DNA from 2 places in the Peribacillus sp. FSL H8-0477 genome. Region 1 is predicted to be linked to the other one. Evidence: riboswitches for the same ligand, from Rfam matches in the RefSeq annotation. Region 1 holds a riboswitch; the other holds the start of a gene.
What was found. A riboswitch is a leader RNA that binds a small molecule or an ion and turns the genes downstream of it on or off. The one in region 1 is predicted to bind cyclic di-GMP.

Region 1 (7,789 bases):
AGTCTCACCGGTTCTTGCTGCAAGCTGGAACGCAGCTTTTCAGCGCTATAAAAAGGAACTAATCACGGAAGAATATGAAGAATGGTTTAAAACATTTGCTCCAAATGGCCGGGCACCAAAAGCAGGAGAAATTTGGAGGTCTCCTCATCACGCAGATACGTTAAGAAAGCTTGCCGAATCGAATGGCGATAGCTTTTACTGTGGAGAGTTAGCTAAAAAGATATCTGATTTTTCAATAAAAAATCATGGTTTCCTATCTCTGGAGGATTTGAATAATTATCGGCCTCAATGGGTGGAACCGATTTCTGTTAACTACCGAGGGTACGATGTGTGGGAAATTCCCCCGAATGGTCAGGGGATTGTCACTCTTTCTGCCTTAAATATTGTTAAAGGCTTTCGTTTCTCAGAGAAAGAGGCAGTGGACACCTATCATAAGCAAATTGAGGCGATGAAGCTTGCTTATACGGATGGTAAGGCATTTATTACGGACCCGGAAGATATGAATATCAGTGTTGAGCAACTGCTGTCACCGGAATATGGTGAAACGCGCCGTCAGGAAATCGGCAAAGATGCGTTGCTCCCTCAGCCCTATGACCTTCCTAAGGGTGGAACGGTTTATTTAGCAACGGCAGATAAGGAAGGAAATATGGTATCCTTTATCCAAAGCAATTATATGGGATTCGGATCAGGTATCGTTGTACCAGGTACCGGTATTGCTCTGCAAAACCGCGGTTATGACTTTTCATTAGATCCAGAGCATATAAATGCATTAAAGCCAGGGAAAAAATCTTTTCACACGATCATCCCAGGTTTCTTGACGAAAGATGGTGAAGCAGTCGGTCCATTTGGTGTCATGGGTGGTTATATGCAGCCACAGGGACATATGCAGGTTGTCATGAATACGATTGATTTCCACTTACATCCTCAAGCGGCTCTTGATGCTCCGCGCTGGCAATGGGTAGGTGGAAAGACCATCCAGGTAGAACCTGATTTCCCACTTGATACCGTAGAGAACTTACGCGAAAGAGGGCACACTATTGAAGTGTCCCTTCATTCAGGGTCGTTTGGAAGAGGGCAGATTATTTGGCGTGATCGCATAACAGGTGTACTACAGGGTGGAACGGAACCACGTACGGATGGAATGGTTGCAGCCTGGTAGAGAATAAGAGAAAAAAAGGTGAGAGCAATGGAACAGAAACAAATCTTCATGGCCTTTTTTAGAGTAGGGATGCTTGGTTTCGGCGGCGGTCCTGCGGCTATTCCGCTTGTGCAAAAAGAAGTGGTGGATACATATAAATGGATGGATGCGGATGAATTTAGCGACATCCTAGCACTCGGCAATGCACTGCCTGGTCCAATTGCAACGAAGTTAGCTGGATACATTGGGTATCGCGTTGGCGGCGTGTGGGGCATGGTGAATGGTGTACTGGCGACGATTGTTCCAACCATCATTTTGATGATTGTCCTGCTGGCGAGTCTCAATGCCTTTCGTGATCAAGGCTGGGTAAAGGGCATGTCAACAGCCGTCGTGCCAGTGGTTGGAGTTATGCTTCTGACGATGACCATCGATTTTATCAAAAAATCAACACAATCCAGTCTAGGCTGGATATGGACCATCGTTTTTATAGTCGGTGGTTTAGTACTAATGGAGGTCCTTCATGTTCATCCTGCCATCTTAATCTTTGCCCTGTTAATTGGAGCTCTGCTCAAGCGGGATGCTAAGGAACGGGGGGCAGAAACATGATTTATCTGCAAATATTCTGGGCTTTCTTTATCTCGGGTATATTAGGGTATGGGGGCGGTCCGGCATCGATTCCTTTGATTGAAAAAGAAGTAGTAGATCGGTATGAATGGTTGTCGCTTCATGAATTTAGTGAAGTACTTGCCCTTGGCAATGCATTGCCAGGTCCGATTGCTACCAAGATGGCGGGTTACATTGGTTTTGAGCAAGCTGGTATTCTAGGAGCAGTCGTGGGCGTGTTTGCTGCGGTAGCACCATCGCTGCTCTTAATGATTGGACTCTTGGGTCTTCTGACCAAACACAAGGGCTCGTCAAAGGTTAAACGATTAACGGTTGTCGTGAGACCCGTAATTGCTGTCCTGCTTGGTGTGATGGCCTATGATTTCTTCTTTTCATCCTATGAGAGCATTGGAATTCTGCAGATGCTGGTAATAGGCGTCATCAGTTATTTACTGATGAATAAATGGAAGGTACATCCCGCTTATGTAATTGCGGCGGCGCTCTTGTATGGTGGGATTTTTCTTTCATAAGGAAAGCCTCTGAGTCAGGCCAGGAAATCCCGGCTTACGATTCAGGGGCTTTTTTTCTATCGCAAAAAGTGAACAAAGCCGACATTCTCCTCTTGGAATCGCTGGTTACTTTTTTTTCTGTCTAGAAATCTCTTTTTTAAAGCGGATAAAACTTAAATAGTAACGGAAGTCTTCTTTCGTCACACCTGTTTGGATGGCTTCAGCAAATAGATCATACCACTCATCATCGATTATATTAGGAGCTTGAGGAGGCGGTGACATGAGCTCTTCTAATGAAACATTTAATAAGGTTGAAATTTTACTTAACACCTTAATGGAGGGGTTTTGCTGAATACCACGTTCAATGTAACTCAAATAAGACTTCGAAATATCGGTTTCTTCAGCCATCTTTGTCAGCGAGTACCCTTTTTGTATACGAAGCGCCTTTATTTTTTTTCCTATCATTTAATCATCTTTCCTCCTCTCTACTCTGATTATACTCTATTAAGAACAATTAGTTCTTATAAAAATACAAAATCTATGTAATTAAGAGAAAATTCGGAAAAATAGTAGGATAACGCATGTTACGTAAAGAAAATAGCCAATTACGAGAGTTTATCTCATGAAAGGGTTCCATTATACTCAATGTACTTGTTCTTAAATAAGAACAAATTATCGTCAAAAAGTACAGAAGGGAGATGGGCCATGTTTCGTAAAAACTGTTATAGCTGTAACAGACCTTCATTCAGCAGTTCAAAAGAGGGACAATGGCTTTGTCCTGTCTGTGGTGAGGATTTAACTAAACAAAAAGTACATCAACCTGATAATATGGCACAAATAATGAGAACGCAAAATACCCAGAGGTACCAAAGAAATTAAGTTAGAAAGTACCATTAAAATTCTGTAACACACAAAAATTATAGGTAATGTTTACCTGTATGTTAAAGTGGAGATAAGAGAATAGTTAGAATAATGTAAAAAAATAATTGGTTCTATTTAGGATTGTCCGACAAAAAACAACAATGATTTTGAATCGCTTCCTTTATAATGAATGAACGGCAAAGGAAAAAGTTGGCAGAAAAAGGCAAACTTATTGAAAAATAAGGACGCAAAGTTTCGGGTCTAAGGTATCTACGCTAAGATGGCCGGGCTGCCTGAAATACGGTCGGTATTTTAGGAGGGATTGGATTGGTTCAAGCAAAGCTCGATCAAGAATGGGTAGAATTAATTCTGCAAGCGAGGCAGCTGGGACTCAAACAACAAGAAATTAAAGACTTCTTACAGGCAGAAAAAAAGGACAAGCAAGGGAAAGATAAAAAAACATGCGCCCTTTAAATGAAGAAACCCCTTAAGCAAACTGATTTTAGTTAAAAATCGGCTTGCTTAAGGGATTTTTTTATTTCATCCTTCGTGATCAGTTTTATCTTCTTGTGTTGCTTTCCATTTTTGAAACTCAAGGTACTCTTTGAACTGATCTTTAGATACACCTGATGCCATTGCTTGCTGGACGATCGCCATCCATTCAGTATCTAAGTTATCCGTGTTCGGCTCATCATGTAATAGAGAGTCAACTGGAATATCCAATACGGCAGAAATCTTTTCGAGAAATTGAATGGAAGGATTCGATTGCAAATTGCGTTCAATTGAACTTAAGTAGGACTTAGCAACGCCTGCTTTATCGGCTACTTCAGTCATAGACATACGCTTTTGCTGCCGGTATTTTTTAACTCGTTCTCCTATCACAATCATCACATCCTACATCTTTCTATTTATATGGAAGACTTTCCATTTTTCTTTATTTTCATTCTACCAGTTCCCCTATGGGTAAATCCATAGTTTTCTTAGATAGATGAAGTTGTACCTAAAAACGTAAAGTGGTAATATTAAGGGGATACCAGAGTGATTTACGTGATAATAAGCAGAAGTCCTATTTTCTGTTCACTTATAGATAAGGTCGATTATCTTTCTAAAGAGGAGACTTACTGAATGCTGAATATATTAAATAAAGTGTTTGATCCGAATAAACGCGACGTGAAACGTCTAGAAAAAAAGGCAGATCAAATTGAAGCACTTGCCGATCAGACAGCTGCTTTATCGGATGAACAGCTTCGTGCAAAAACAGAAGAATTTAAAGAACGGTACCAAAAGGGAGAAAGTGTCGATGAGCTATTAGTAGAAGCTTTCGCTGTGGTTCGTGAAGGAGCCAAGCGGGCACTTGGGATGTTCCCGTTCCGCGTTCAGCTCATGGGGGGGATTGCTCTTCATGAAGGAAATATCGCTGAAATGAAAACCGGTGAAGGTAAAACGTTGACATCAACCATGCCCGTGTATCTGAATGCCCTAACAGGCAAAGGGGTACATGTCGTGACGGTCAACGAATACTTAGCTAGTCGTGATGCTGAGGAAATGGGTCAGCTCTTTGAATTTCTTGGCTTAACGGTTGGCTTGAATACAAATGGTCTTTCTAAGGAAGAAAAACAAGAAGCTTACCAAGCAGACATTACCTATAGTACGAATAATGAGCTTGGATTTGATTACTTGCGTGATAACATGGTCCTTTATAAAGAACAAATGACACAGCGTCCGCTTCATTATGCCGTGATCGATGAAGTCGATTCGATTTTAATTGATGAAGCACGAACTCCGCTGATCATTTCTGGTTCTGCTCAAAAGTCTGCCCAACTCTATATTCAAGCAAATGCTTTTGTGCGTACCCTGACAAAAGAAACGCATTATACGTATGATGAAAAAACAAAAGGTGTTCAGCTTACAGAAGAAGGAATGAACCGAGCTGAATCTGCGTTTAATATTGATAACTTATTTGAAATCACAAATGTTGTGCTTAATCACCATATCAATCAAGCCTTAAAGGCACATGCAACGATGCATTTGGATATTGATTATGTTGTCCAAGAGGGCGAAATCATTATTGTTGACCAATTTACAGGTCGTTTAATGAAGGGACGTCGTTATAGTGATGGTCTTCATCAGGCAATTGAAGCGAAGGAAGGCCTCGAGATTCAAAATGAGAGCATGACACTTGCAACGATTACCTTCCAAAACTACTTCCGGATGTACGATAAGCTGTCTGGGATGACGGGTACAGCGAAAACGGAAGAAGAAGAGTTTCGTAATATCTATAATATGAATGTCATCAGCATTCCGACTAATCAAGAAATTATCAGGGATGACCGGGCTGATTTAATCTATGCATCAATGGATGGGAAATTCCGTGCGGTTGTTGAAGAAATTGCGGAACGTCACGCCAAAGGGCAGCCAATGCTAGTGGGTACAGTAGCCATTGAAACATCAGAAATCATATCGAACTACTTAACGAAAAAAGGAATCATGCATAATGTGTTAAATGCGAAAAACCATGAGCGTGAAGCAGAAATCATCGCCAACGCCGGCCAACTAGGAGCAGTTACCATTGCGACAAACATGGCTGGTCGTGGTACCGACATCAAACTGGGTGATGGTGTCATTGAGGCAGGCGGTTTGGCTGTTATTGGTACGGAACGTCATGAAAGCCGACGGATTGATAATCAGCTTCGTGGGCGTGCTGGACGTCAAGGGGATCCGGGTATGACTCAGTTCTACTTATCCATGGAAGATGAATTGATGCGTCGTTTTGGTTCTGATAACATGAAAGCGATGATGACTCGTTTAGGTATGGATGATAACGAGCCAATTCAAAGCAAAATGGTATCAAAAGCAGTAGAATCAGCTCAAAAACGTGTAGAAGGAAATAACTTTGATGCGCGTAAACAATTGCTTCAATATGATGATGTTCTTCGCCAACAGCGGGAAATTATTTATAAACAACGCTTTGACGTGCTTGATAGTGAAAACCTTCGTTCCATTGTTGAAACGATGCTTACTTCGTCTATTCAACGTTCGGTGGCAGTATTAACACAAACTACTGAGGAAGAAACAGAAGTGAATCTACAGTCAATCGCTGATTATGCACAAGGAAATCTCTTTGATGAAGGCGAAGTAACAGCGTCTGATCTTAAAGACAAGGATGCTGAAGAAATTTCTGCCTTCCTGATTGATAAAGTTCTTCAGAAATATAATGAAAAAGAAGAGCAATTATCTGCTGAACAAATGCGTGAATTCGAAAAAGTAATTGTCCTCCGTGCGGTAGACAGTAAATGGATGGATCATATCGATGCGATGGAGCAATTACGTCAAGGAATTCATCTTCGTGCCTATGGCCAAATTGATCCGCTTCGTGAATACCAGCAAGAAGGCTTTGCGATGTTTGAGGCAATGATTACTGCGATTGAAGATGATGTAGCGAAATACATTATGAAAGCAGAAATCCGTAATAACCTCGAACGCCAAGAAGTCATTAAGGGAGAAGCGGTTAATCCAAAGGAAGACGGAGAAGCGGTTAAGAAAAAACCGGCTCGAAAAAAGGCGGATGTTGGACGTAATGCCTTATGCCCATGCGGCAGCGGGAAAAAATATAAAAACTGTCACGGTAAATTGGAATAAACAGAGGAAACTAAAGTCCAGTTTTGTGACAGAAGAGGCAGCCAAATCACATTTATGCGTTGCCTCTTTTGTTTTGCTTCAATGTGGCAGTTGCTTATCGGCCTGTCTTTGGCTTATAGTTACAGAGGAAGAAACAATCAATGAACGAGTTAATATATTGTCTTTTTAAACTATTATGAGGTGAGAAATATGGAATTAGCAGATATCAGAAACGAACTTGAAAAAACCGCTAGGCGACTAACGGACTTTAGGGGGTCTCTTTGACTTAGAAGAGAAGGAAGCCCGTATTGCTGAATTAGAAAACGAGATGACTCATCCTGATTTTTGGAATGATCAACAAGCAGCGCAAGGCGTCATTAATGAAACGAATGTGTTGAAAGAAATAGTTGGTGAGCTTGCTGAACTTAATGATTCATATGAAAATCTTGATTTAACGTTCGAATTGGTGAAAGAAGAAAGTGATGAAGAGCTTCAAGCTGAATTAGAAGAAGAAATCATGGTTCTTTCTAAAAAGATGAATGAATTTGAATTGCAACTGTTATTAAGTGAAGAATATGATAGCAAAAATGCGATTCTTGAACTTCATCCAGGAGCAGGCGGAACAGAGTCTCAGGACTGGGGTTCTATGCTGCTTCGTATGTATACAAGATGGGGTGAAAAGCGCGGCTTTAAAGTCGAAACACTAGATTATCTGCCAGGAGATGAAGCGGGAATTAAGAGTGTAACGCTTCTTTTCAAAGGTCATAACGCGTATGGCTATTTAAAAGCAGAAAAAGGTGTTCATCGTCTTGTTCGAATTTCACCGTTTGATTCATCAGGCCGCCGTCATACTTCGTTTGTTTCATGTGAAGTAATGCCAGAATTTGATGAAACGATTAATATCGAAATTCGTACCGAAGATTTGAGAATTGATACGTACCGTGCAACAGGTGCTGGCGGACAGCATATTAATACAACAGACTCAGCTGTTCGGATTACACATCTACCTACAGGTGTGGTCGTTACCTGCCAATCTGAACGTTCTCAAATCAAAAACAAA
Region 2 (7,789 bases), on a different contig from region 1:
GTTACTCGAGAAGCCATTTATATGAAAAAGAGCTTTAATCTTTTCTTTTGCATTGATGTAGATTGCGGAATTTGAATAGAGGGTAAACAGGAATTATTCCTCCTCTGTCGAATGTTAGTTATAATCGGCTGGCATTATAAATTTGTGACGCAATCATATAGATGGCTTTTATGAAAACGGAGGGATATCATGAATAGGCAGTTTGAAGCTTCAAAGGAATATGCAATACATTTAGATTTAATTGATCCACTGGCATCCTTTAGGGATGAATTTTATCTTGATTCAGAGACAATTTATCTGGATGGGAATTCTTTAGGGCTCCTTTCAAAGCGAGCTGAAGCAAGTCTACTCTCGTCACTGGATGATTGGAAACAATATGGAATTGATGGCTGGACAAAAGGGGAAAATCCGTGGTTTACTTTTTCCGAAAGGCTCGGTGCTTTGATGGCTCCATTGATTGGAGCAGAAGCTAATGAAGTAATAGTCACTGGGTCGACAACGATGAATTTACATCAATTGACAGCCACGTTTTATCACCCGTCAGGACGCAGGACTAAAATTCTTGCCGATGAGTTAACGTTTCCAAGTGATATTTACGCTTTGCAGAGCCAGTTGAAGCTGCGTGGATACGATTCAGAACAGCATCTCATTCAAGTGAAGAGCCGGGATGGTCGTATATTGGAGGAAGAGGACATTATCGCATCAATGACGGATGAAGTTGCCTTAATTATTCTTCCAACCGTTCTTTATCGCAGCGGACAAATTCTTGATATCGCTCGTTTAACAAAGGAAGCACATGATAGAGGTATTTTGATAGGGTTTGATGGCTGCCATTCCGTAGGGGCCGTCCCTCACTACTTTGATCGTTGGGACGTTGATTTTGCATTTTGGTGCAACTATAAGCACCTGAATGCTGGGCCTGGCAGTGTTGCAGGATTATATGTGAATAAGAGACATTTTGGTGTTTTACCTGGTCTTACAGGCTGGTTTGGATCAAAGAAAGACAAACAATTTGATATGGAACATATTTTTTCACCAGCAAAAGATGCTGGAGCGTTTCAGATTGGGACTCCGCATATCTTAAGTATGGCGCCTTTAAAAGGATCACTTGAAATGTTTGCGGAAGCAGGTATAGAAAATGTACGTGAAAAATCCCTGAACTGCACACAATATTTTAGTGATTTAATAAAGTCAGAGCTGTCTGGGCTGGGCTTTGAAATGGGGCATCCACTAGAAGATCAGCGGAGAGGCGGTCATATTTGTTTGGAACATATTGAGGCTGCGAGAATCTGTAAATGTCTTAAAGAAGAAAAAATTATCCCCGATTACCGTGAACCTAATATTATTCGGCTGGCTCCTGTTGCCCTTTATACTACATATCTGGAGATGTGGGAGACGGTTCAAGCTTTGAAAAGCATTGTGAAAGACAAGCAATATGAAAAATTTGAAAATAAGCGTGAAGTGATCGCTTAAGAGGTTAGAAAAGGTGATGAAACATGGAAAAAAAACAAGGCGGTTCACTTAAACGTGAACTAAAAACAAATCAATTGACAATGATCGCGATGGGCTGCGCTATTGGAACAGGATTATTTCTTGGCAGCGGTCTGGCCATATCAACGGCTGGTCCAAGTGTACTTATAAGCTATGCAATAGGAGCGTTCATTGTATTGCTTCTGATGGGATGTTTAGCTGAGATGACCGTGGCCTACCCAACCTCCGGATCCTTTGGAACCATTGCTGAGAAATATATCAGTCCCATGGCTGGTTTTCTGGTTCGTTATTCGTATTGGATTGCGAATGTCTTAGCGGTAGGCGTGGAAGTTAGTGCGATTGCGGTATATATGAAATATTGGTTCTCAACGGTTCCTGGAGTCATCTGGATTGTGCTGTTTGCAGCGATTCTTATTTATGTAAATATCACTAGTGTTCATACGTTCGCTTCATTTGAATATTGGTTTTCTATGATTAAAATCAGTGCAATTGTCTTGTTTGTCTTATTAGGAGCGTACGTTCTGCTTGGATCAGATACTCCATCTACAGGGTTCAGTAATTATGTGAATGATGGAGGCTTCATGCCATTTGGTTTGTGGGGATTATGGGTGGCGGTCTTTATCTCGTTATTCAGTTTCCTTGGTACGGAGATGATTGCGGTCACAGCCGGTGAGGCAAAAGATCCGGATGTCGCCGTTCCAAAGGCACTGAAAGCGACTGTTTTCCGCTTATCGACTTTTTATGTTCTTACGATTGGTATTATGCTGCTGATTGTACCTTGGCAGTCAGCCGGGATTGAAGTAAGTCCATTTGTGAAGGTCATGGAAATATTGAATATTCCCGGAGCATCGGGCGTTATGAATTTTATTATCTTAACAGCGGCTCTTTCAGCAATGAACAGTCAGCTTTATGCATCCACTCGAATGATTTTCGCACTTGCACAGGAAAAACAAGCACCGTCTTGGTTTAATCAGGTGAATAGAAAAGGGGTGCCATCTAGAGCTGTCGCTGTTTCTACTTTAGGTGTAATTCTAGCCGCTCTCGTTAAGGTGCTTTCACCCGATACTTCTTACGCCTTCATGATGGGAATTTCAATGTTTGGAGCCATTTTCACTTGGTTTATGATCTTTGTTTCCCATTTGTATTTCCGAAAAAACTGGGGTAAAAAAGGCGGCAGGCAGTTGCCGGTTCGGATGATCGGTTTTCCTTATTTAACAATCTTAGGCGGCTTATTGCTGGCAGCCTTAATGATTTCGACTTGGTTCACACCATCATTTAAAATTGTGCTTCAATTCGGAGTACCATGGCTGATTTTCCTATGTATTGTGTTTAAGATAATGAACTGGACAAAGAAATCATCGCCAACCGACACGAAAAATAAACGAGTGAGCTGACTCACTAGGAGGCTATATCGTGAACCAAGATGATAAGAAATTAGATTCAGGCATTCGGACTGATTTTAAAAAAGAGATGTCATATGGTGATTATTTGCATTTGGACAGCATTCTCTCAAGTCAGCACAGACTGTCTGATCATCACGATGAAATGCTATTTATCATTATCCATCAAACAAGTGAATTATGGATGAAGTTAATTCTCCATGAATTAAAAACCGCAATTGAAAGCATTCAAAAAGATAACTTAGAGCCTTCTTTTAAAATGCTGTCACGGGTTTCGCGAATTCAGCAGCAGCTTATACAATCATGGAGTGTCTTAGCAACCTTGACTCCTGCTGAATATATGGAATTTCGGGATAAACTAGGGTCTAGCTCAGGGTTTCAATCTCATCAAAATCGGCTAATTGAATTTTCCCTTGGACAAAAGAATCCGCAACTGCTAGCGGTATTCCGTCATCAACCAGAACTCGCTGAAACTATGGAAAAAGCACTTGAAGCGCCCAGTATCTATGATGCAGCCATTACGGCACTGGCTGCTAGAGGTCTGCCAATCGATGAAAGTGTGCTGAATCGAGATTTTTCACAAACTTATGAAGTGAATGAAAGTGTTGAAAAGGCTTGGCTGATGGTTTATCAAGACGTTGAACAATATTGGGACTTATATGAGTTGGCAGAAAAACTGATCGATATTGGCAGCCAACAGCAATCTTGGCGATTTAATCATATGACGACAGTGGAAAGAATTATCGGCCATAAAATGGGAACTGGCGGTTCAGCAGGGGTTTCTTATTTAAAACGGGTGCTGGATCAGCAGTTTTTCCCGGAATTATGGACATTGAGAACCAAATTATAAAGGAGGAAATGAAGGATGTCACATTGGATTGATATTTCTCAAGCGTTAAATACCCAAACTGTAGAGTGGCCGGGTGATACCAAATTTGTCTATAAAATTAGTTGTACAAAGGCCGAAAGCGGCTCAGTAAATGTAGGACAATTTACTATGAGTACCCATTTTGGTACGCACATCGATGCACCATTCCACTTTGATGACCACGGCAAAAAAGTTCATGAGCTAGATTTGGATCTTTATATTGGTCCTGCCTTACTCATCGAATGGAATGGAAACGATACACTTAAAGCATCTGACTTTAAAGAAGTCGAATTTGGAGAGGTATCTAGGGTGCTGATTCGAACAAATAGCTGGACAGATCGTTCCGTTTTTCCGCAATCCATTCCGACTATTGATCTTGATTTGCCAAAATTCTTGGCAGAAAAGGGGGTTCGGTTAATCGGTCTAGATTTACCGACAGTTGATCAATTAGACAGCAAAGACCTCCCATCTCATCATGAACTGGCAAAAAACGGTATTCATATTTTAGAAGGTCTTGTTCTGGAGAACATCGAACTCGGCTGGTACGAGTTATCAGCACTCCCGCTTTCATTAACAGGTGCTGATGGGAGCCCAGTCCGAGCCGTGATTCGGAAACTAATTAAATAAAATACTATAAAACCCAATGATGTATGGATTCATTGGGTTTTAATTTAGATTAAGTATTGCAATAATAATCTCGTTAGAATATACACTACAGCTCAGCGATGGCTGCTGAGTGAGAAAAACATATCAATTTATCCTTTAAACGAAGGCACAAATAAAAATATAAAAAAGAAGGTTGTATCTCCAAGGACTAGGTGTTATACTAACATAGCGATGAGCTAATTTGCGTAAGACGCGAGACACTAAGCTTCGGCTTAACGTAGGGATGTGGCCCAACGGTCTTTCGCCGCAAACGCATCAGACGCCTGCATTTATGCAGGCGTCTTTCTTTTTGTTTTAAAAAACAGACCCTACGAGGTCTGTTTTTTTTTGTGTACACATAGGTTGAAAAAGGAATTATTTTACATATAGTGGTAATATCAAAAGAAGCTGTTTCAACAAACCGAAAAGGAAGTGGGTTTTAGTGGCAGATAAACGGTTTGAGGATGTTTATACTCAAGGGAAAATGGAGGTTACCAAAATCATTCGTGATAATGAGACAGGAGTCCTATATATGTTTCATAATGACGGCCTAACTTCTGGGTTAACTGTTAGGGTTGATAAAGATGGAAAACCTTTAGTTGATAAAGATTTTATACCGGTTGAATAATACGACGGCTGCTTCTCTATGTCCTAAAAAATAGAAAGACACAAAATAAAAAACAGACCCAGTGGGATCTGCTTTTATTTTGTTGACACGTCTTTTTTAGCAAGTTCAATATCTTGTTGGACATCGCTTTTTATATCACTAGTAATATCATTCGTGGCTTTTTTGAATTCACGTAATGAGTTTCCAACAGCACGGCCAATTTCAGGGAGTTTATTTGGTCCAAAGATGATTAATGCTAGGACTAAGATAATAATCAGTCCGGGTACCCCAATGTTTGATAACATTATTTAGTTCAACTCCTACATGTTTTAAATCTATGTCCATTATAGCTCTTTGGTAAAAGATTGCAAATAGAAATGGTTTAAAGGCGGAGGAATATACATTTATAAAATCTGCGTGAAAAATATATTAAAAAAAGTTCTGAGTTGGAAGTTTTTGTACTTGTATTTTTCTTTCAGATTGGATATTATACATATACAAGCTGCGTTGTACGTAACGATAATTAAGTTTTAACCTTTAAGTTGTAACAGGGAGTTTTATTATCAAAGCAGGAATGTCAGGCCTCTGCAGTAAATGCACTGAGGACATACAGGATTGCTTTTGCGAGCACCCACTTTTTGACAAAGTGGTCTAAAACTTTCTTACACTATTTACGGCAAAGGCGGCTTCTACTTTAAACACGCAAACCAGTTCCTTTTGGAACTGGTTTTTTTGTGCATTCTAAAGAATGTGTTCAATTTGTTGAGGTCTGGGAAATTTTTCTTTTCATTTGTCTTTCTGCAAAGTAAAATGATAATACTATATAAAAATAACAGACTAAGAAAAGGAAACGTGGATTATTCTTTCGCTAACTGGGCGCTTGAAAGAATAGGAGTGAGTAGCGCAACCGGCCAATAAGGGGATAAATGGAATGTTAGGATTACTAAAGAAGAAATCAGTTAATACCCATTGGTTAGTACAAGGCAATAAAACAGATATCTCTATCAGCGTTACCGATCCAGCTATACTACAGAAATTGAAGATGATCCGCCTTTCTGAATCAGATTTGCACGTAATAAAATGCCTGCAGCCTGTAGTTGAGGAACATATTGACCAATTGGTTGATGACTTTTATTCCACTATTATTGAAGTTCCTGCTTTGAAACATATAATTGAATCGTATAGTATGCTCGAAAAACTAAGGTCAACATTGAAAGTACATGTGATTGAGTTGTTTTCCGGTCATATTGATGAAAAATTTTTAGAAATAAGGGATAGAGTTGCGAAAGCACATTATAAAATTGGATTGCAGCCAGCATGGTATATGGGTGCCTTTCAAAATTTACAAAATTCACTTTTGACAATTATCTGTAATAAAACTGAGGATATTGGAGAACTTCAGCAACTCTTATCGGCTGTTACCAAAATACTTAGTCTGGAACAGCAAATTGTTTTAGAAGCCTATGAACGTCAAAATGCTGAAATGATCCATAATACATATACGCAAGGCAGGCAGGCAATCCAAGGAGAAATTACTGCTGTAAGCAAAGATCTGGTTTCATTGGCAGAGAAGACCATTACATCGGTTGAAACCTTGGTAAACAGTAGTATAGGAGTAAAGAATCAAATGGCAGCTAGCATCGAGCAATCGAATACTGTCCAAGAAATGTCAGTTGAAGGACAGGAAAAGCTAAATGAATTATTGACAAAGATCTATTTGATTAACAATGATACACAAGCCATGACAGACCGTACTCTACAATTAGTCACATCGACTCAACGAATTACAGAGATTGTCCGTATCGTTGAAGAAATCGCGGAAAAAACAAATATGCTTGCCATTAATGCAGCGATTGAAGCTGCTCGAGCGGGCGAACATGGCAGAGGATTTGCCGTAGTATCACAAGAGGTCAGGAAGCTTTCTGAGCAAACAAAGGATTCTGTTTCGGAAATCCGTACACTTATTACTGCTTCAGACGTAAATACGGAGAAAGTGATGGAATCACTTGAACATGTTAAATCGGCCGTACAATCAGGTGTATCGACTTCTAAAGAGACAAAACAGGTTTTTACTCATATAGCTGAATCAATTATTGAAAGTGCTCAAACTTTATCTACCATTGATAGAAAAATGAACGGACTTGTCTACGTGATTGAAGAAATCGGAGAAGCAACAGCAAGCGTTTCAGCTTCAGCGGAACAGTTGGATGGAATAGCTAACAACGGTTAATGTTGCTTGTACAGATGATGGGATCCTGTTGTGATCCTTTTTCTTTTAGTCAAAATTCTTACTAGTGATTTTTGGGGGAGGGTTAACATTGACTACTACCTATGTAAAATGGGGGCAATCAAGAATTAAAATACTTGGGAAAAAATAGCATACTTCCCCAAAAGCACTTAATCATGCGTAAAGACCTTCGTAATAGAAGGTCTTTTTTTTAATTCGTTTAAACTTTTTGAAAAGTGATTACAAATTGCATGGTTTTGGGTAGAAGAAGTGTAACGATACATTCTCTGGAGGTAAAAATTACATGTCTGTAAAATTAGCGATTATCTACTATAGCTCTACCGGAACGAATTATCAGTTAGCCTCTTGGGCCGCAGAAGCAGCGAAAGAAGCGGGTGCAGAGGTAAAGATTCTGAAAGTGAAGGAAACAACACCAGCAGAAGTCATTGAAGGAAATGAAATTTGGCAAAGGACCATTGAGAGAACGAAGGAAATAGCAGAAGTGGCACTAGAAGATTTGGAATGGGCAGATGCGTTTATTTTCAGTACCC

Region 2: linked by a shared signal. The riboswitch ahead of MHI18_RS20150 (globin-coupled sensor protein) and the one ahead of MHI18_RS09825 (anti-repressor SinI family protein) in region 1 are both predicted to bind cyclic di-GMP.

What each region holds. Positions count from the first base shown of each region.
Region 1 covers NZ_JBBODE010000001.1:1,930,856-1,938,644, reverse strand. Annotated here, with positions in the region: gene ggt (gamma-glutamyltransferase) at 1-1,159, shown strand, start outside; gene MHI18_RS09840 (chromate transporter) at 1,187-1,744, shown strand; gene MHI18_RS09835 (chromate transporter) at 1,741-2,271, shown strand; gene MHI18_RS09830 (helix-turn-helix domain-containing protein) at 2,377-2,715, opposite strand; gene MHI18_RS22160 (Sjogren's syndrome/scleroderma autoantigen 1 family protein) at 2,896-3,129, shown strand; cyclic di-GMP riboswitch class I at 3,324-3,408, shown strand; gene MHI18_RS09825 (anti-repressor SinI family protein) at 3,439-3,585, shown strand; gene MHI18_RS09820 (helix-turn-helix domain-containing protein) at 3,652-3,993, opposite strand; gene secA (preprotein translocase subunit SecA) at 4,237-6,750, shown strand; one part of gene prfB (peptide chain release factor 2) at 6,940-7,011, shown strand; one part of gene prfB (peptide chain release factor 2) at 7,013-7,789, shown strand, end outside.
Region 2 covers NZ_JBBODE010000002.1:1,717,726-1,725,514, forward strand. Annotated here, with positions in the region: gene kynU (kynureninase) at 187-1,473, shown strand; gene MHI18_RS20120 (amino acid permease) at 1,497-2,885, shown strand; gene kynA (tryptophan 2,3-dioxygenase) at 2,902-3,741, shown strand; gene kynB (arylformamidase) at 3,757-4,386, shown strand; gene MHI18_RS20135 (DUF6440 family protein) at 4,847-5,032, shown strand; gene tatA (twin-arginine translocase TatA/TatE family subunit) at 5,107-5,316, opposite strand; RNA gene ssrS (6S RNA) at 5,508-5,704, shown strand; cyclic di-GMP riboswitch class II at 5,849-5,930, shown strand; gene MHI18_RS20150 (globin-coupled sensor protein) at 5,943-7,241, shown strand; gene wrbA (NAD(P)H:quinone oxidoreductase) at 7,543-7,789, shown strand, end outside.